2 regions of the Limnobacter sp. genome follow, and region 2 is predicted to be linked to the other one. Evidence: riboswitches for the same ligand, from Rfam matches in the RefSeq annotation. Region 2 holds a riboswitch; the other holds the start of a gene.
What was found. A riboswitch is a leader RNA that binds a small molecule or an ion and turns the genes downstream of it on or off. The one in region 2 is predicted to bind cobalamin.
Positions count from the first base shown of each region.

Region 1 (9,934 bases), 600 kb from region 2:
CTTTGGTACCTGGAGTGACGAATGGCTACAGGCTTATGTTGAACATGGTTTTGTGCCCGCACACAACAACGAAGTGGAGCTGGCCTGCCCGCCCCACTGGGAATCACTGACCTTTCAACACACCGAACCCAACGCTGCGCGCTGGATTCGCGACCCGGGCTGCCCGATTCATATTCTTGCGGCAGGAAAAGGTTCTACATTCCCGGCGACTGCGCATGCACGCATTCAAAAACGCTTACCCAAGGCACGCATTGAAGTAATCGCCGATGCCACCCACTTTTTGCCCATGGAGCACACCGGTCTTGTGGTGCAAAGAATTCGGGAATTGGCTGGGGTTTAAGCCCAGCCAGAAATAAAAAAAGCCCGGTGAATTCTCACCAGGCTTTCTCTATACACAACGATTGCATCGAATTTATTCGACCGCTTTCACCATGTCTTCAATCACTTTCTTGGCATCACCAAACACCATCATGGTTTTGTCCATGTAGAACAACTCGTTGTCCAAACCAGCATAACCCGCGTTCATGGAACGCTTGTTCACGATAATGGTTTTGGCCTTGTAGGCTTCCAGAATCGGCATGCCTGCAATGGGGCTCTTGGGGTCTTTCGCCGCGGGGTTCACCACGTCGTTTGCACCCAGCACCAATACCACGTCGGTTTGTGCAAATTCGCTGTTGATGTCTTCCATCTCGAACACTTGATCGTAGGGCACTTCAGCTTCAGCCAGCAACACGTTCATGTGGCCAGGCATACGGCCTGCCACAGGGTGAATCGCGTACTTCACTGTGACGCCCATGTGGGTCAGCTTCTCGCTCAGTTCCTTAAGCGCGTGCTGGGCACGTGCCACCGCCAAACCGTAACCGGGCACAATCACCACGGTTTCAGCGTTGGTCAGCAAGAAGGCCACGTCATCAGATGAACCGCTTTTCACGGTGCGCTGCTGGCCATCACCTGCTGCTGCCGCATCCGCCTCTCCACCGAAGCCACCCAGAATCACGTTAAAGAAACTGCGATTCATGGCCTTGCACATGATGTAGCTAAGAATTGCGCCTGACGAACCCACCAGCGAACCTGCCACGATCAACATGCTGTTGTTCAGCGAGAAACCAATGCCTGCCGCCGCCCAACCAGAGTAGCTGTTCAACATGGACACAACCACCGGCATGTCGGCACCACCGATTGGAATAATCAGCGTGACGCCCAGAATAAAGGCGGCTATGGTCATGATGATGAAGGGTGTCCAGCCTTGCGTAATCGCAAACCAGATACCGCAGCCAATCATCACGATACCCAAGATGGCGTTCAGCTGATGCTGGCCCGTAAAGCGCACAGGTGCACCCTGAAACAAACGGAACTTGTACTTGCCGCTCAGCTTGCCGAAAGCGATGACAGAACCCGAGAAGGTAATGGCACCCACGAAGGTACCAATGAACGACTCGATTTTGTTGCCCAGCGGAATGTCGAACATGCCTTTTGCAGTGATACCGAACGCATCAGGCTCGGCCACCGCTGCAATCGCGATCGCCACCGCAGCCAAACCGATCATGCTGTGCATGAACGCGACCAGTTCGGGCATTTTCGTCATTTCGACGCGCTTGGCCATCACCGTACCCAAACCACCGCCCACCACCAAACCGGCCAGCACCCAGCCAAGCCCGGTCGCCGCAGACTGGCCTGCGATTTCCGCCAGTTTGAAGATCAGACCAATTGTGGTGGCGATGGCAATTGCCATACCCACCATGCCGAAGGTGTTCCCCAAACGCGAGGTTGTAGGGTGTGAAAGGCCCTTCAAGGCCTGAATAAAACAGATTGACGCCACCAGGTACAACAGCGTCACTGCGTTGAAACTCAATTCCATAAATTTCTCCAGATCGCTGTTGGTTTATTTGTTCTTTTTCTTGAACATTTCAAGCATGCGACGGGTGACCAAAAAGCCACCGAACACATTCACGGCAGCCAGCGCTACGGCCAGCACCCCCATGAATTTGCCCAACGGTGTTACGGTCAGTGCAGCTGCCAACATGGCACCCACAATCACGATTGCGGAAATTGCGTTGGTCACCGCCATCAATGGGGTGTGCAGCGCGGGGGTTACGTTCCAAACCACGTGGTAACCCACGTAAATGGCCAGTACAAAAATAATCAGGTTGACCACGGTGGGGCTAATTGCGTCCATGTTGGCTCCTTCCTTAAGCGTTTTTGCGTTTGAGTTCGCCACCGGTGCACATCAGGCACGCAGCAACAATGTCGTCTTCCATGTCGATTTTGAAGGCGCCTTCCGTGTCGAAAACCAGCTTCAAAAAATCAATCACGTTGCGGGCATACAATGCGGATGAATCTGCAGCCACCATGGCCGGCAGGTTTGCATAACCCACAATTTTTACACCGTTGACGTCGACAATCTCGTTCAGTTTGGACAAGGGGCAATTGCCGCCCTGCTCCACGGCTAAGTCGATCACCACCGAACCGGGTTTCATGGCGCGCACGGTTTCTTCGTGCAACAGGGTCGGTGCCTTGCGGCCTGGGATCAATGCTGTGGTGATCACGATGTCGCTTTTGATTGCTTTCTCGTGCACTGCGGCGGCTTGGCGCTTCATCCAGCTTTCAGGCATTGGGCGGGCATAACCACCTACACCTTGAGCAATTTCGCGCTCTTCGTCGGATTCGAACGGCACGTCCACAAACTTCGCACCCAGCGATTCAACTTGTTCTTTGGTGGCAGGGCGCACATCGGATGCTTCAATAACAGCGCCCAAACGCTTGGCCGTTGCAATGGCCTGCAAGCCTGCAACACCCACACCCAGAATCAACACGCGTGCAGCTTTTACAGTACCCGCAGCGGTCATCAGCATGGGCATGAAGCGCTGGTATACGTTGGCCGCAATCATCACGGCCTTGTAACCGGCAATGTTGGCCTGTGAAGAAAGCACGTCCATGCTTTGAGCACGTGTAGTGCGTGGCGCAGCTTCCAGTGCAAATGCCGTCAGGCCAGCCTTGTTCATGCCTTCAAGTGCTGCATTGTCAAAAGGGTTCAACATGCCGACAACAACCTGACCCGCACGATAGGCAGACAGTTCGTTTTCAGCGGGAGCCCGCACCTTGAGGATCATGTCACAGCCGCCGATTACATCCATTGCACGATCAACGATTGTTGCGCCCACATCAATGTAGGCCTGATCGGTGATCGAGCTGGCAATACCTGCACCTGCTTGAACAAACACTTCGTGTTTTTGAGAAATGAGCTTCTTCACCGTTTCAGGTGTGGCGGCTACACGCGTTTCTCCGGACCTTGTCTCGGCCGGGATTCCGATTTTCATGGAACTTCTCCTTGTGGGAAAGCGCTTTTATTTGATGTTTAAGAACTGCAAATACACTGCTGGTGCGGACTATAGCACGGTAGTATCGCCCAATCTAAGGGAATACCACAACCCAGTATCTGACAATAATTCTTGTCAGATTATAATAAAACCGCCTCAAATTGTGTTGAGTCCGAGATCTAAACATCAAATCAGAAAATTGATAAGCAAAGGGCTGCTTCTGCTTTAAAAATCAGCATTCAGATTAATGAAAAACGCCCGACCAATTTCCGGGTAAATCCCGTTCGGACCGAACTGCGTTCTGTAGTATTGCTTGTCGAATACATTCTGAACCTGAAACACCACGCTGTAACTGTCTTGCCTGTAGCGCCAATTCAGGTCGAGCACACCAAAACCGGGGATCTGTAGATCCGTATTTGCAGCAGACCGTTGATCGGATTGCATGTTCACAATCGCTTCCGTTGATACGCGTGATGTCCAGTCATATTCAGTGGCAACCTTCAAGTTGTGGGCTGCAACCAGTGGTACGCGACTGCCGCTGAGCGAACCTGACCGAAACTCAGCATCCAGATACTGATAAGCCGCGACCATTCTCAAGTCTTTGCGCAAGCTTCCATTCCATTTCAATTCAAGGCCTTTTCTGCGCAACTCGTCCAGGTTGCTGTTCAAACCATTGATGAACAATGCAGGGTCTACGATCGTAGGATCAAAAAACAACTCATTCTCAACGTCCATCACGAACAGCGTGCTGCTGAACTCACCTGTCCACATTGCAGTTTTCAAACCCACCTCCACTTCATCTGCAATTTGAGGGTTCAAAAACGGCACACGGGTTGTCCCCACGCCTGCAAAGCCATTTTCATTGGCATTCGGAATGCGGAAGCTGCGGGCGACTTTCGAAAAGACAGTGAGGTTCTCGGCTGCCTTCCAGGATGCGCCCAACTGATGTGCGACCAGCGAGTAATCCCGTGTTTCGCCGCTGGCTTTCTGTTGTTCGGACCGTTCGTAACGGCTGCCTGCATTCACACGCAACACATCGTTCACGGTCCAGTCGTCTTCAATGAAAATCGCATTGGATTCAAGCGTGCCTGCGTCAAACCCACGCAAAGCGGCTTTTTCAATGTCGTAACCGACACGAATAACATGCGCACCTGCGCCATGCGGCAATGTAAAGGTGAGGTAAGGACTAATCTGGTCTTGTTCATACTCTGACCGGGCGTTAAACACAAAACCACCCCCAAAGTCGAAAGATCCCAATGCTTCATGAGTACGACGACTTACACGGACACCCGTTCCCCAATTGCCATAATCAGCCGAGCCATAGAAACGGAAGGTATTTCGTTCGAACGATCCAAAATCGTTTGGACTATTTGTTTGCTTTGGGTTTTGCTCAAACTGCGCACGATTCAGTGAACCAGGAAATCTGGATTTTGAACCCTCGGCGGAAAATGACGCACCCGCGCTGAACACATCGCCTTGCCAATCCAGCGCCAAACTACCCAAATCGCGGCTGGCTTCGCTGTTGTCTCGGTATCCATTGGTGAATTCCTTGGAACCATTGAACACCAACGAAAAACCGTTAGCGCCGCCAAACAGGGTGGCGCCCAATTCCTTGGTGTCGTAAGAGCCATAAGACGCAAATACATCACCACCCACACCGTCGCGACCACGGCCTTTTTTGGTCGTGATCCGAATAACACCACCACTGGCTCCGCTACCGTAAGCAACCGAACTGCCGCCGCGAATAACCTCGATTGTTTCAATGCTGCTGACCGGAATACTGCCATAGCGGGGAGTGACGCCTTCGTTGTCATTCAACTTCACGCCGTCCACCACAAACACCACATTGGCAGACGCGGTTTCACCAAAACCACGCAAGTCAACGGATGCACTTCGGCTTCCGTCTAGCGGGGTACGAACATTGACCAAAGCCAGTTTAGACAACACATCGCGCACGGTGGTATAGCCAGACTGACGAATTTGCTCAGCCGTAATGACCGTGGTCGAAAATGGCTGGTCCTTCTCAAGGACTGCAGTTTGAGTAGAGGACACAAACACTGGGGGAAGCGCATAAAACGCGAGTTCCTCTTGAGCCTGTGCGGGCAAAGCCGCCAACAAACAAACGATTGGTAATTTTTTGAAATGAATGAACACCTTGAACTCCAGTAAACTGCACCCACCGTGCGGCAATCAATTAACTGGAGAAGACAACACAGGCGAAAGAACCACGCGCGCAAGCAAGCCAAGGACACAACAGCCCTGGAAGTCACGGAGAAAAGTTCGGTAAAAAACAATTGGCCGCCTGCGTGCTGCCTCCCCGCAGCACCAGTCGCTCGCCTGAATGGGACAGGCTGAACGGTCAAGGCCGGTATCCGGGCTTGTAAGTTTTGATGTGTCGCCTTCCCAGTTGCTGCGTTTAGAGCAGCTTTACTACCAGTGGCAAAATGACACACCCGCACTTACGTACCGTTGCGGGGGCAGCGCAGGCTTGAACCTGCTTCCCGTTTAACTTCGCTCAAAAAATGAGCACAAGCACCTTAACCCTGCTATTCTAACGTGTTTTTTTAACACCCAAACACCGGGCGCATGCCGTTTAGGTAGTGCGATTGAAAAGCCATGTCAGAAGTCTGGAAACCCAGCGTCACAGTAGCCGCCATTGTCGAGCATCAGGGCAAATTCCTGATCGTGGAAGAACACACCACCGATGGCATCAAACTGAACCAACCCGCAGGCCACCTGGATCCAGGTGAAACGCCACAGTTTGGTGCTGCCCGCGAAGCACTGGAAGAATCAGCCTGGGAGGTGAGCCCGGTGGGTTTGCTGGGCATCTACATGAGTCGCTACACAAGCTCACGCACGCAGGAAGATGTTACTTATCTGCGCTTTGCCTTTGCAGCCGAGGTGGTGAAACACCACAGTGATCGCGCATTGGACGAAGGCATTATCCGCACACTGTGGATGACCGTTGAGGAGTTGCGCGCCAGCCAAGACCAGCACCGTAGCCCCTTGGTGATGCGTTGCGTTGAAGACTTCCTGAACTGGAAGGCTGGCAAACAGCCCATCATGCCGCTTGAGCACGTGTACACGCACCCCAGCGTGCTTGCTGGGCCAATGCCTCCCGGCGTATCTTAAATATCATGGCTAAAACAGTGGTTATTGGCATGTCGGGCGGGGTAGATTCCTCGGTGTCGGCATGGCTGCTCAAACAACAGGGTTACAACGTCATTGGTCTTTTCATGAAAAACTGGGAAGACGATGACGACTCGGAGTATTGCTCGAGCCGACAAGACTGGCTGGACGCGGCCAGCGTGGCCGACCTGGTGGGTGTAGACATTGAGGCGGTGAACTTCGCCAGTGAATACAAAGACCGGGTGTTCTCTGTGTTCCTGAGTGAGTACTCAGCAGGCCGCACCCCCAACCCGGACATTCTTTGCAACAGCGAAATCAAGTTCAAAGCCTTTCTGGACCATGCCTACTGCCTGGGAGCTGACTACATTGCCACAGGCCACTATGCCCGCGTGCGGGAAGTGAATGGTGAATTCCAGCTGCTAAAAGCAATCGACCACAGCAAAGATCAATCGTATTTTCTGCACCGGCTGAACCAGGCGCAACTCAGCAAAACCCTGTTCCCACTGGGCGAAATACAAAAAACCGAAGTTCGCAAAATTGCACTTGAACTGGGGCTTTCCAACGCCACCAAAAAAGACAGCACTGGCATTTGCTTCATTGGCGAACGCCCGTTTCGGGAATTCCTGAATCGCTACCTGCCCACCGCGCCCGGCCCCATTCTGAATGACGAAGGTCAACAAATTGGTGAACACGTGGGCCTGAGCTTTTACACGCTGGGTCAGCGCAAAGGCATTGGCATTGGCGGCCAAAAAGAAGGCAATGGCGAACCCTGGTTTGTTGCCCGCAAAGATTTGAAAAACAACACGCTGTATGTGGTGCAAGGGCACGACCACCCCTGGCTGCACCAGAAAGTACTGACTGCCGAACAGGTACATTACATTTCAGGCCATACCCCAAGCGATGCGCACATGGCTTGCAAAGCCCGTTACCGCCAAGAAGATTCATCCTGTGATTTCAAACAGACGGAACAAGGGTTCGAATTGAACTTTGAAGAAAGCCAGTTTGCGGTCACCCCGGGGCAAAGCGCCGTGCTCTATCAAGGCGAGGTTTGCTTGGGCGGCGGCGTTATTGCCTGAAACACGGCATAAAAAAAGCCCCGACCAATTCGGGGCTTTTTTCTTTGGTGCATTCAGCTGAGTTACTCAGGCTTGGTGTCTTCAAAACTGGGGCGACAAGCCAGGCGCTCGGAATATTCATTCAGTTCCGGATACAGTTCACGCCACTTCAAATCGGGCATGCGGAAATCAAGATAAAACAAGGCACAACCTACAGTGATATCGGCCAGGCTGAATTGCTCAGTCAGGTAAAAACCTGGGGTGGTTTTAATGCGATGGGAAACCCATGCCAGGCCATTGTGAATTTTCTGGGTTTGACGGTCAATCCAGGGTTGGCTGACGTTGTCGCCCTCGTGGAATTTCTTTTCCAGAATGATATCCACGGCCGCCTGACTCAAACCCTGCCCCAACGATTCCATTGTGCGAACCAAGGCACGGTTATTGGGGTTGGTTGGCAACAGGGGCACCGTTGGCATCATGTATTCCAGCATGCCCGAGATAACCAGTGAATCAAATACGGTTTGACCACCATCCAAAATCAGGCAAGGCACCTTGCCCAGAGGATTGTGATCGCTGATGCGGGTGTTTTCGTCCCACACATTTTCAAGTACAAATTCGTACGGAATTTCTTTTTCTTGAAGCTGAACGCGAATTTTGCGCACGAAGGGGCTAGTCAGGGATCCCACTAGTTTCATCACAGTTCTCCTAAATACAATCCTGGATGAGATTGCGTCTTGTTTTTTACGACCTGAAAGTGTCTAACAGTTTTACAAATTGAACAAGCAGAATTCCAAAATACCGCCGAGGACACCACTCCTCCCGAATAGTTTCCAGCGAGACAGGTTACAATACAAGGCCTTGAAAAACCTCAATTTTTACCATTCGCATGATCTCTTCAGACTCTTTAAGCACATTAACCGCAATCAGCCCGCTTGACGGCCGTTATCAGTCCAAAGTGGCCAATTTGCGCCCCCTGCTCTCTGAAGCCGGGTTCATGCATCACCGCGTTATCGTTGAAATTGAATGGCTCAAGGCGTTGGCCAACGCAGGCTTTTCTGAATTGCCCGCCTTCTCAGCACAAGCACTGGCCAAACTCGACGCCATCAAAACTGAATTTTCAGAGGCCGATGCACAACGCATCAAAGAATTCGAAGCCACCACCAACCACGATGTGAAGGCTGTTGAATATTTTATTAAAGAAAAGTTTCAGGCCGATGAAGAACTGAAAAAATCGGCTGAATTCGTTCACTTTGCCTGTACTTCTGAGGACATCAACAACATGAGCCATGCCCTCATGTTGAAAGCAACGCGTGAACAGGTGATTTTGCCGACACTGGATCGCATGGTCACCACCCTGCGCAATTACGCCCACCAGTTTGCCGACTTGCCCATGATGTGCCGCCCCCATGGCCAGCCTGCCAGCCCCAGCACCATGGGCAAAGAATTTGCCAACGTAGTGCACCGCCTGGAGCGCGCCATTGTTGCCATCAAGGCTGTGGAATTACCCGCCAAAATGAACGGTGCGGTGGGCAACTTCAATGCCCATTTGTCAGCCTACCCAGAATTCGACTGGGAAAAGCTGAGCCGCGATTTGATTGAAAGCCTGGGACTTACCTTCAACCCCTACACCATTCAAATCGAACCACACGACGGCATTGCCGCCCTGATGGACGCCATTGCACGCACCAACACCATTTTGATCGACCTAAGCCGCGATATTTGGGGTTATATTTCTTTGGGCTACTTCAAACAGAAGCTGAAAGCCGGTGAAGTGGGTTCGTCCACCATGCCACACAAGGTCAATCCAATTGATTTCGAAAATGCCGAGGGCAATTTGGGCATGGCCAACGCGGTGCTAAAGCACTTGTCTGAGAAATTGCCCGTGTCTCGCTGGCAGCGCGATTTGACTGACTCCACAGTGCTGCGCAATTTGGGCGTGGGCATTGGTTACGCGATCCTGGCCTACGAAAGCTGCCTGCGTGGCTTAGGCAAACTGGAAGTGAACGAAGCTGCAATTGCAGCCGACATCGACAACGCTTGGGAATTACTGGCTGAGCCAGTACAAACGGTGATGCGCCGCTACGGCCTGCCCAACCCATACGAGCAACTCAAGGAGCTAACCCGCGGCAGAGGCATTACTCAAGCGGGCCTGCAACAGTTCATCGCCCAACTGGATTTGCCCCAATCTGAAAAAGATCGCCTTCTGGCAATGACCCCAGCCAGCTACATCGGCAAGGCCGCTGAACTGGCCAAGCGCATTTAATAATCTTCCCCGAGGCAAATTGTCACCGTTTGTAAGTACCCTGCCTCGGGGATGATCAGCTCAAAATACCCACGCATACTCAAGCACATAGAGTCATTTTTGGTGTTTGACCATGCGTGCGGGCCTCGGATTTACCTTGATTGAACTGACATTTGCAATCGCAATTGTTG
Region 1 is NZ_CP121330.1:167,003-176,936, forward strand. Features, by position in the region: gene P0D43_RS00815 (alpha/beta fold hydrolase) at 1-340, shown strand, start outside; gene P0D43_RS00820 (NAD(P)(+) transhydrogenase (Re/Si-specific) subunit beta) at 413-1,858, opposite strand; gene P0D43_RS00825 (NAD(P) transhydrogenase subunit alpha) at 1,883-2,176, opposite strand; gene P0D43_RS00830 (Re/Si-specific NAD(P)(+) transhydrogenase subunit alpha) at 2,190-3,317, opposite strand; gene P0D43_RS00835 (TonB-dependent receptor) at 3,543-5,471, opposite strand; cobalamin riboswitch at 5,663-5,872, opposite strand; gene P0D43_RS00840 (NUDIX hydrolase) at 5,934-6,449, shown strand; gene mnmA (tRNA 2-thiouridine(34) synthase MnmA) at 6,455-7,522, shown strand; gene P0D43_RS00850 (glutathione S-transferase C-terminal domain-containing protein) at 7,585-8,196, opposite strand; gene purB (adenylosuccinate lyase) at 8,388-9,764, shown strand; gene P0D43_RS00860 (type IV pilin protein) at 9,877-9,934, shown strand, end outside.
Region 1: another riboswitch for cobalamin. It lies ahead of P0D43_RS00835 (TonB-dependent receptor); the one in region 2 lies ahead of P0D43_RS03705 (TonB-dependent receptor).

Region 2 (9,934 bases):
GTTTCACCCCTTAAAAAGACCAGTTGGCCGACACAAACAGGTTTCTGCCCGGTGTGGTAAAGCCATTGGCCAGTGAATAGGTTTTGTCGGTGATGTTATTCAAGCGGGCCGACACGGACAATTCCTGATTCACCTTGCGGCTTGCCCCGGCGTTCAGCAAACCATAACCGCCCAGTTCAATATTGGGGTCGCTGAAAGGAATCGCCCTGTCTTCACGGTCGCTGGCCAGTTTCAACTCACCATAGTACTGCCAGGGGCCAGTTTCACGACTCAAGTTTAAATTGAATACATGGCGGGCAATGCGCACAATGCGTTTGTTGTCGGGTTCGGTTTTGGGGTCGGTGTAATCGTAGGAAGCTTTCACCAATATTGTTTCAAACTGGCGATCTACTGCGAAGGTGGCACCACGCAAAGTTGCGCGCGCTGACTGCACTGCCGTAGACGGTGTAATGAAACCCTGCACCCTGTTTTCGTACACCACCGCACTGGCAGCCATGGCCGGGGTTGCATACTTCACACCCAGTTCTTTGGAGCGGCTGCGCTGGGGTTGCAATTCCGGGTTGCCAAAACCTGGAAAGTACAACTGGTTAAACGTGGGGGCCTGAAAACTGCTGCCCGCACTGCCCACCAAACGCCATTGCGAATTCAGTTTGTAACACGCAGAAACCGCATAGTTGTTGAAACGCCCGAACTGCGAATTGTCGTCGCTTCGCAGCACGCCCAGCGCGTCCCACTGCGCGCGATTCAATGCATACGCGGCCATGAAACCATCGATGGTGCGTGCCTTTACGTCGTAGTCGGTGGTGCTGTCCACCTCCTCGGTGCGCTGCTCGGCCAGCAAGGTCAGCACATCGCTACCAAATGAAATATCGTTTTGCCAGCTGTATTGGTCGCGCTTGGTGTCGAACCGGGCACGGCCTGCATCTGCGCCATCGGACAAACGGCGGTATTCACTCACCGATTTGTCATCGGACTGCGCCAGCAATACGGTCGCCTTCCAGCGCGGCGTGAATTTGGCAACCCATTGCAAGCTGGACTGGTTCAGTTCCGGTTTTGCAATCGCTTCGCTGGTTTGTGAATTCAGAGCCAGCGGATTGGGAAACGGGTTGCCGTCGAAACCGTACTCGCCTCGCTGTACAAGGTTTGAAATTTTAGTTGGTGATTGGTGTGCACATCGGCCACCAAACTGAAATTCAGACTGCTGGTTTCAAACGCGTCTTCATCCGGATTCAACCCCGATGCAGCGGGTGTTTTGGCATCAATGCCAGTGCCCCGTTCATGGGAAAAACCAAGGCTGTAGCCAAACATGCCGGTTTTGCCACTGAAGTGCGCCGCACCCAACCGTTGACCATCGGTGCCCACACCCACACTAACCGACCGCCGGGGCGTGCCCGCTTGCCGCGTGATGATTTGAATAACCCCGCCCACCGCATCGGGGCCATACAACGCCGAGGCCGCACCGCGCAAAATCTCGATGCGCTCAATCGATTCAAGCGGAATGGTTTCCAGTGAAAAACCGCCGCTGGTTGCAGACCCCACCCGCACACCATCCACCAGCAAAATGGTTTGAGTGGCCGACGCACCGCGCAAAAACACATTGGTGTTGGAACGGTAACTGCCGTTGGCCGACATTTGCACGCCGGGCTGTTGGGCCAGCACTTCGCGCAGCGAGGTTTGCCCGGCACGATCAAGCGTTTCCCGGTCAATGACCGTGACATCGGCCAACACCTCGGTGATGGGCTGTTCGGTGCGGGTGGCGGTGACCACCACGGAATCAAAAGTTGGTTTTTTTTGTGCGAATACAGGACCGGCTGCAGCAATGGCCACCGGCATGGCAAGCCAAAGCTTGCCCAAGCGAATTGAGTTCATGGTTAAATGGATTGACGAGTACCCTCACCGCCTTCCCCGACAGTGCATGGGACATAGTGCGCCAATGGCGCACCCCGTTGTTGGCCGGTATCCGGGCTGGCAGACTTACCCTCACCACCTTCTCAGGCGTTTGAAAACACCCAATGGTTTTTGATGAAAGCCAAGCTTGACGCTTGTCTGCGTACCGTTGCGGGGGCAGCGCTAAAGAGCTTCCCGTTTAACTTCAGAACAGGGACTGTTCCAAGAGCACCAACAAGGCAGATTGTACAGCAGCAAGGGGCAAAGAAAACATCGCTATACGCCCGACTACGTCCAACCTTGAATCCACTGCCCTTCATCTTGCAAATCACGCCAGTGAATAATTTGCGTTCGGCCGGAGTGCACCGCCTCCAATTCAAATTGCTCAACAGGCAATTCATCGCTTTCAGGCTTCACCACTGAGCGAACCAGAAAGTGTTTTTCTTTGTTCACTGGTTTCACGGCAGTCCACTTGCTCAGCAGCAACTTCTTGGGGTTCAAACGGCGCATGGCTTAATTGACTTGTGGTGAAAGTTCAAGCTTGTTCAAATCGAAGCCCTTGGCTTTCAGGCGTTGCAGCAGCGCCTCGTATTTGGCTGGGTTTACTTGCTGCGTACGCGACAACACCCACAAAAATTCTCGCTTGGGTTCGCTGACTGCAACCAGTTGGTATTCGGGGTCAAGATCAATCACCCAGTAATCACCCCACACCATGGGCAGCCAACTTAACCAGGCTGGCGCAAAGCGTACCTCTAGCTTCGGTGATTTCAAGCCACCGGTCTGCCTGACCTGGCCTTCGACCTCTTCCATGTCGCGGCTGGCCAACTGGCAGCGGTTCAGCACTTTCACTTTGCCGTCTTTTTGAAGTGAATATGCCGCGCTGGTATTGGCCACACACTGCTTCTGAAAACGATTGGGGTACTTGGCAACTTCAAACCAGGTGCCCATGTAACGGGGCACGTCGAGCGACTGAATGGTTTGAAGAGGTTGCGGGGATTCTGCTGCGAGTGCTGAATTGACAGCCACGCAAGACAGGGCAAACGAAGTAGCTAAAGTCAGCAGAGGTTTCATGAATTGAAGTGTGCCACATTACTTAGGATATTTGCGAAGTTTCGCCACTCAAGACAAAGCCAAAATGGATTGGCTATACTGACTTTCCTGCACAGGTGTGCGGCCGAAGTATCGTTTGAATTCTCGACTGAATTGTGACGGACTCTCGTAGCCCACCATGGCCGACACTTGGGCGACACTGAGCGTGCTGCACGGAATTGCGGCTGTCCTGCCGATCATGAATGAACAGAAGAGTGGGCAGATCATCAATATTTCTTCGATTGGTGGACTTTATGTTGTTCCAACAGCTGCTGTGTATTGCGCCACAAAGTATGCGGTCAGGGCGATTTCAGACGGCTTGCGACAAGAAAATGATCGCCTTCGCGTGACTTGCGTTTATCCGGGTGTGGTTGAATCTGAACTGGCCAATAGCATCAGTGACCAGGCTGCAGCTGCAGCCATGAAAAACTTTCGGGAAATCGCCTTAAAACCAGAAGCAATCGCTGCAGCGATCGCTCACGTTATTAATCAGCCCAATGATGTGGACACCAGTGAGATTATCGTCCGCCCCACGGCATCACCTGCCTGAAGACGCCAATTAAGACGTTAAACCCAGCGCTTCATCAGTCAGATTAATTAGCCATGATCTGGAATATCTGGCTCAACCAGCTTGGCGAGTTGTTCAAGCGATTCCTGCCAGCCCAAGTAACACATCTCGACCGGAATAACAGCGGGGATTCCTTCTTGAACAATGCGTAGTTCCGTGCCGCAAACCACTGATTTAAGCTCAACGGTCACCACCATTTCGCCGGGCAGGTTTGGATCGTCAAACTGGTCGGTGTGGCGAATGCGCTCATTGGGTACCAATTCCAGGTATTTCACTGTAAACGTGTGGCTACCGCCAGAGCTAAAGTTGTTGAACGACATGCGGTAGCCACCACCCTCGCGCACATCGATTTCATGAATGGTGCCAATGAAGCCATAAGGCGGGCTCCAGTACTCCAACGCACTTTTGTCGGTAAATGCCTTGTAAACCCGCTCTGCTGGGGCGCGCAGTACCCTGTGCAACTTCACTGTTCCTGTGCTGTTCGACATCGTAGTCTCCTTGAAAGTTGTGCCTACCTAAGTAGTCGAATGGGGTATGGTGAAATCGACAGTTGTACGGAAAATTTATTTATCGGGTATCAATTGCCCAATATGTGCTTGGCCTTCAGGGGAAGCCAGTACCAGAAACAAGGCTACGTTCAAAAACACTGTTACCCAGAAAATAAATCGAAACGGGGCCTTGTTTGATTTGTGCCTAAGCATGTGTTGAGCAATCAACGCCCCAGGCCAACCACCCAGCAAAGACAACCAGTGCAGGGTGCTCTCAGAAGTTCGCCAGCGCCCTTTCCTGGCTGCTGATTTGTCCATGGCATAGGTGACATAAGTCAAAGTGCTGGCAAGCACATAGATCAGAGCCAACAACAGTGGTGGCCTCCAGAGCAAGCTAACCACACCAAACAAAAACACAAAAGCGGGAATCGCTAAAAATGATCCGGTCTGCCACTGCGCGGGGGCATCTGTGCGTTCACGTTTGTTTCCAGAAACGGGGCGCGAGAAATGAACATTCTTGGCTCTTGGTTTTCCCTCAGGGCTTAGTTCAAGGTCGAAATAAACACGTTGGTTTACATGGGGACGAATGTGCCGGGAATTGAATGCAGTGGCATGAACAAACACCTCGACTTGACCTTCATTAGACTGAATAAAGCCAAACCCACGGTCATCATTCCAGGTTTTTATGGTGCCTTCGATATACATAAAATTTAACGAGTTGGTGATTGGTCAAAATGCCCCGCAACCCATTCTTGCGCAAGCGTCCAAAGAGCGGGGGCTCCACGTTGAATCGCAGGACCATACCGCTCCAATACCTGTTGATACTGAACCTTGCCCTCAACCCATGTACCACCACCGGTGAACACATTAATCAACAGCGGTTGAAACCTATCCAGGGCTTTTGCAAATTGCGCATCATCGCTTTGACCTTCTTCAAACTCATGCCACAGGGCGCTGAGTTCATCGCCTTGTGCATCCGGCAACAAGCCAAACAGGCGTTTGGCCGCCAGCTGTTCCCGTTCAAACTGGTTGCCGTCTTGTTTACCATGCAAGGGGGTGTCGCCCGCATCAATTTCCACAATGTCATGAATCATCAGCATCTTGATCACACGGGCCACATTCACATGGGCAGCCGCATGCTCTGAAAGAATGAGGGCATACATGGCCAAGTGCCATGAATGCTCCGCTGAATTTTCTTTGCGGCTTTGATCCAATAAGGGGGACTGGCGAAGCACCCTCTTTAGCTTGTCTATTTCACGCAGGAAATTGAGTTGTTGTTCCAGCTTGTTTGATTTCACTATCGTCCTTAAAGGAATACATCATATTACTTCGTCACAAAGCAGCCGTATAACGCCGATACACTGATTCAACTCTTCGCCTTCACTCGAATCTCCAAGGCCCTGGCATGGCCCTTTTTGGCATGGTAACGAACCGCATGGCGAACCACCCACTTCAATTCTTTCGACGCACCTTCTTGCAACCAACGCTCGCAAGTTGAAAACGCAATCTCGGGGTGGTCTTTTGCAATGTCGCCAAGGTGGTTGGCCACACTGCGGCGCACATACAACGATTCGTCGTTTTTCAAAAATTCCAGTATGGGCAATGCAGGCTCTGGGTTGGCAATAAACGACTGAATGCGTTTTCCCCAAGGCAGCTTGGGGCGTGTGCCTTCACTGCACAAACGCCTTACATGCGGGTTGGGGTCGCTTAGCCACTTGTTAACCTGTGCCAGGGTACGTTCTTGCTGGTAAATGAGAAAGGGGCGAATGGCAAATTCGGCGGTGAAGCGCATGGTGAGCTCACGCAAGGCTTGCATGGACACATCAAACGGGTCTTCTCCATTGTTATATCTCTTGTCCAAGCCGTAATCAGCAATAAAAAAGCTGTGCGGCAGATAGAAAAACCCGGCCAACCCCAGCGAGCCCACCTCGGTTCCAGCCGGGGTGAATGAGTCGACAAGAATAGACACTGCTTGAGTGTAATTGGCAGGTAAAAATTGCTGTAATGATTTAGCAATGTGCTGTGCACGCTGCATCAGCTCTAACGGTTCAAGGTTAGCCAACGCGTGCTGGCAAAATGCTTCAACCGGAAAAGTCTTGTGAACGTAAAGAATGTTTCGCGCCAGGCATTCGATCGATTCCCGGTTCAGCAACACCTTGAGCGGTGTGCCCTTCTGAATGGCGTTGGGCGCCGTTGGAACAGCAGGAGCACGGGGCTGCATCAGCTTTCAGATTCAAGAAGAATTTTTAATGTGTGAAGATCCGCTGCAACGGCTCGCGCGTCTTCCTCGAATTGCTGTTGCGACATACCCGGTTGCTGAAACAATGTTAAGGTGAATTCGCTGCCCTCACCATTGGGAACCACCCGCATTGGGTTGTGCACCACCACGCCCGAATCAAGCTCCACATCGTGATCGAGAACACCGAAATTATTCAGTGGTACAAACCTGATCTTCACCTTGCCGAAAGGCGCTTCGGCCACCCAGGCATCTCCTTGTTTGGTGACTTCAGAGCGGGCCAGGCCGGCAGCCCACGCCGGAAGATTTTGGGGATTTGAGGCGAAGGCGTATACATCGCCCGGGGTTCGGTTGATGAAGGTGGTGATGTGTTTAACTGCATCCACTTACTTTACTCCCAGCGATTTATTGGCAAACCAGGCCAAGTTAATATCATGCTTCTTACTGCTGAAGAATGGTAAAAAGATACGCAACATACAGACCCAGCAAGAATACACCCCGCTTTCGTTGAATGAAGCCGTTGCGCGGAGGATAACCGAACGCCACCGCCACAAGGCCGAACACCAGGGCAATGGCCACTTCGTGCCAGGGAACGATGATGGGATGAATCATGGCCGCAACGGCGACGATAAAAATGCCATTGAAGATATTGCTGCCCAGAATTGTTCCCAACCCAACTTCATCATGACCACGAATCTTGGCCATAACCGTTGTTGCAAGTTCCGGCACCGACGTGCCAATTGCCACGATGGTTGCACCAATGATGAACTCATCCACACCAAAAGCAACCGCGATGCCCCTTGCCCCGGCAACAATGAAATTCCCGGCTGCAACCAAGAATACAGAACCGGCAAGGCAAGAAACAACAACCAACCACCGACGTTGTTCGCCAAGAACTTCCTCTGCTGCGCTTCGTTGCTTTCTTGCTTCGACAACGGCCGCCACGATCCAGGCAATGAACATGCTGATCATCAAGAACCCATCGACTCGGGAAAGCTCACCATCAAGAAACAAAACAGCTGTAAAAACAGGGATCAGCAAAGCCACGGGGAAGTCCCGCTTTACGCTGTCTCGAGGGCTTTGAATTCCGGAAATGATCAGTGCCAGCCCAAGAATGAGAGCCACGTTCACCACGTTACTTCCAAGCGCGTCGCCCAAAGCAATTTGAGGCTTTCCCACCAAAGCGGAACTAATCGAAACCGACAGCTCCGGGCTTGATGTAGCTAACGCGGCAACGGTGACGCCGATGATGCCTGGAGAAACTCGCGCCCAGTGGGCCAATCCAACTGAGCCGCGAACGAACAATTCACCACCGAGGCCAGCGCAGACAACTCCGAGAAGTAAAGCTGTGTAGTCGTCCATGGGGAATGGTTGGGGACCGTCACGTTTAAGATGAAAGACAAGTTGTAGACCAGCCCCGTTGGCTCAAAGGATCTACCACAACCACCGCAAGCACCAAGAAAAGCCTGCGATAAATATTCACAACAGTTTCAGAATCTAAATTATCAACAATTCAACGGCAAGTCATTCGATCAATTTCACATACGCCTTGGAAAATCAGTAAAACCCAAAACCAAAGCCGGTCTCGTTCTGCTCAACAAGCAGCGAAAAACCACCCTGCATTTGAGGGGTACCGGCAAACTCCAATTATTCGAAGGACTTCCCAAAAGTCAGCAAGAATCCAACAGCACACCAAAACAAAATCATGTGTCCCACAACCCCGTAGACAAACAAACGGCAAGCAATATTAAAACCGCGTGGCACTTCCCTATGCATAGGGCCAAACTTCCGGACACGCCTGAAAATTGGAACTGAAATCGCCATTGAAAAAAGTAAAGTACGAATCCAGCTGGTTGGAAAATAACGATAAGCAACAGACTCAAACTCGCTGAAATGGGGTGGGCACACATAGCGATCAATCACACTTTGTGGAGTGAGCCATGTCAGCAAGGTCAAACTCAATGGCAACATCACAGGAATGATCACGAGGCTAAGGGCAAAGAAATGAAGTAGAAAGTCAATCATCTGCAAAGCTGCCCCCTGTCGCAAACTTACTCAAATGTCACTTTATGCAAAGTTCCTACTGCGCTAGTGACTACCCAGCCAACCATTGAAACGAAAGCATCAAAAGCAGTGCAACCACTGCAGCTAGAAGTGCCACAGTGCGCGCGAGAAAGTAATTTTCATCGCCTACACTTAAGCATTGCCACCAACCTTTGCGACAATTGCAAGTATCGCCATGGTGATACAAAATAAATGCAGATAACCGAGCACGCCATATACGAAAAATCTGCAAGCAATGTTGAACCCGAATGGCACTTGCTTGTGCATGTCACCGAATCCTCGAACCCTACGAAACCAAGGTATTGAAATCGCTATTGAGAACAACAAAGTCCGAATCCAGCTGGATGGAAAATATCGATACGCAACCGATTCAAACTCGCTGAAATGAGGTGGGCGCACATATTGATCAATAACAGACCGCGGCGTTAGCCAAGTCAGAGGGACCATACTTAGAATGAGTAACACTGGAATGATCAATATGCTGAAACCCATGATCCAGACAATTACATCGACTATTGGCATAATTGACCCACCCCCGAGGCACTAACGAGATCCATTTGATTACCAAATTGGTCATAGAAAGCCTTTCCTCCAGCTTTCCCAGCCTCTTGTGCAAAGTAGCCGCCCATTGCGGAAGCGACCAGTGCAACACCCCAGCCCACGGGACCACTTACGACGAACGCCCCTACAGCCAAACCAGCATAAAAGCCTCCAAGAGCACCGAAAACAATGCCAGTTCCATCCACCCACAGAACCTCATTTTTCTTCTGAACACTGCCGGCCGAAGCAATCTTTCCACACGCCCCCATCGCTCCAAACGTCGTCAATAACAACCCACCCCCTTTCGCAAATTTGCTCAACTTGGCCATTCGTTCCGCATGCTTTACAAACACCGGCGAGGGGTTCACGCCCACCGCCCTGTTTTGGTAAAGCAGGTTGAACGAGTTCTGCCCGCCGTGCATGTGCCTGCCCATCCAGCCCAGCTTTTTAAGGTAGTTATTCAGTACCTCTTGCTGGCGCAACTGGTATTGGCGCACGCTCAACCGGCCAGCCAATCGCTCGGCATTCAGCTGTTGCAAACGGCCCATCACAGCGCGATTTTGCACGCCGCTTAAATAACCCAGCACGCCCAGGCCCAAGCCTGCAAAATCGGAGACATGCTGAGTGTCGTTGCTTGCCCGGGCCAAAAACTCATACACACCGCGCTCGGCTGTGTCGGTGGGTACAAAGTTGCGTGCCGTGTCGATCAGGGCAAACTCGCCGCCCCCATTCACCACTTGGCGAATCCGGGCCTTCACCACCTCGGGATTCATACACAGCAGCACATGCGGGTCGTGTGAAATAAAATCAAGCGTGCGCGGGGCCTGGCTGCCCAATGCCATACGCGGGTTTTTCACGGTGGGGTTCAGTGCCAGCAAATAATCCAGCAGCACTGAAAAAACCGGCTCTTGCCCTGGCAATATACCGTAGCTGTGAGTAATCACATCGACCAGTGAATGTTGCGGCAGGGGTATGTAGAAAGCTGGTTGGGTTAGCGACAATTTGCCGAAGCTGGAATTGAACATGGGCGAAGCAGGGAATTGAACAGCCTGCCATTCAAGC
Region 2 is NZ_CP121330.1:769,459-779,392, reverse strand. Features, by position in the region: gene P0D43_RS03710 (TonB-dependent receptor domain-containing protein) at 11-1,045, opposite strand; gene P0D43_RS03705 (TonB-dependent receptor) at 1,081-1,869, opposite strand; cobalamin riboswitch at 1,934-2,138, opposite strand; gene P0D43_RS03700 (TIGR02450 family Trp-rich protein) at 2,176-2,397, opposite strand; gene P0D43_RS03695 (lipocalin family protein) at 2,401-2,958, opposite strand; gene P0D43_RS03690 (AraC family transcriptional regulator) at 3,007-3,117, opposite strand; partial or broken gene P0D43_RS03685 (SDR family oxidoreductase) at 3,143-3,526, shown strand; gene P0D43_RS03680 (SRPBCC family protein) at 3,574-4,032, opposite strand; gene P0D43_RS03675 (cold shock and DUF1294 domain-containing protein) at 4,108-4,737, opposite strand; gene P0D43_RS03670 (HD family hydrolase) at 4,743-5,330, opposite strand; gene P0D43_RS03665 (DNA alkylation repair protein) at 5,399-6,253, opposite strand; gene P0D43_RS03660 (SRPBCC family protein) at 6,253-6,654, opposite strand; gene P0D43_RS03655 (calcium/sodium antiporter) at 6,710-7,630, opposite strand; gene P0D43_RS03650 (hypothetical protein) at 7,916-8,299, opposite strand; gene P0D43_RS03645 (hypothetical protein) at 8,845-9,897, opposite strand.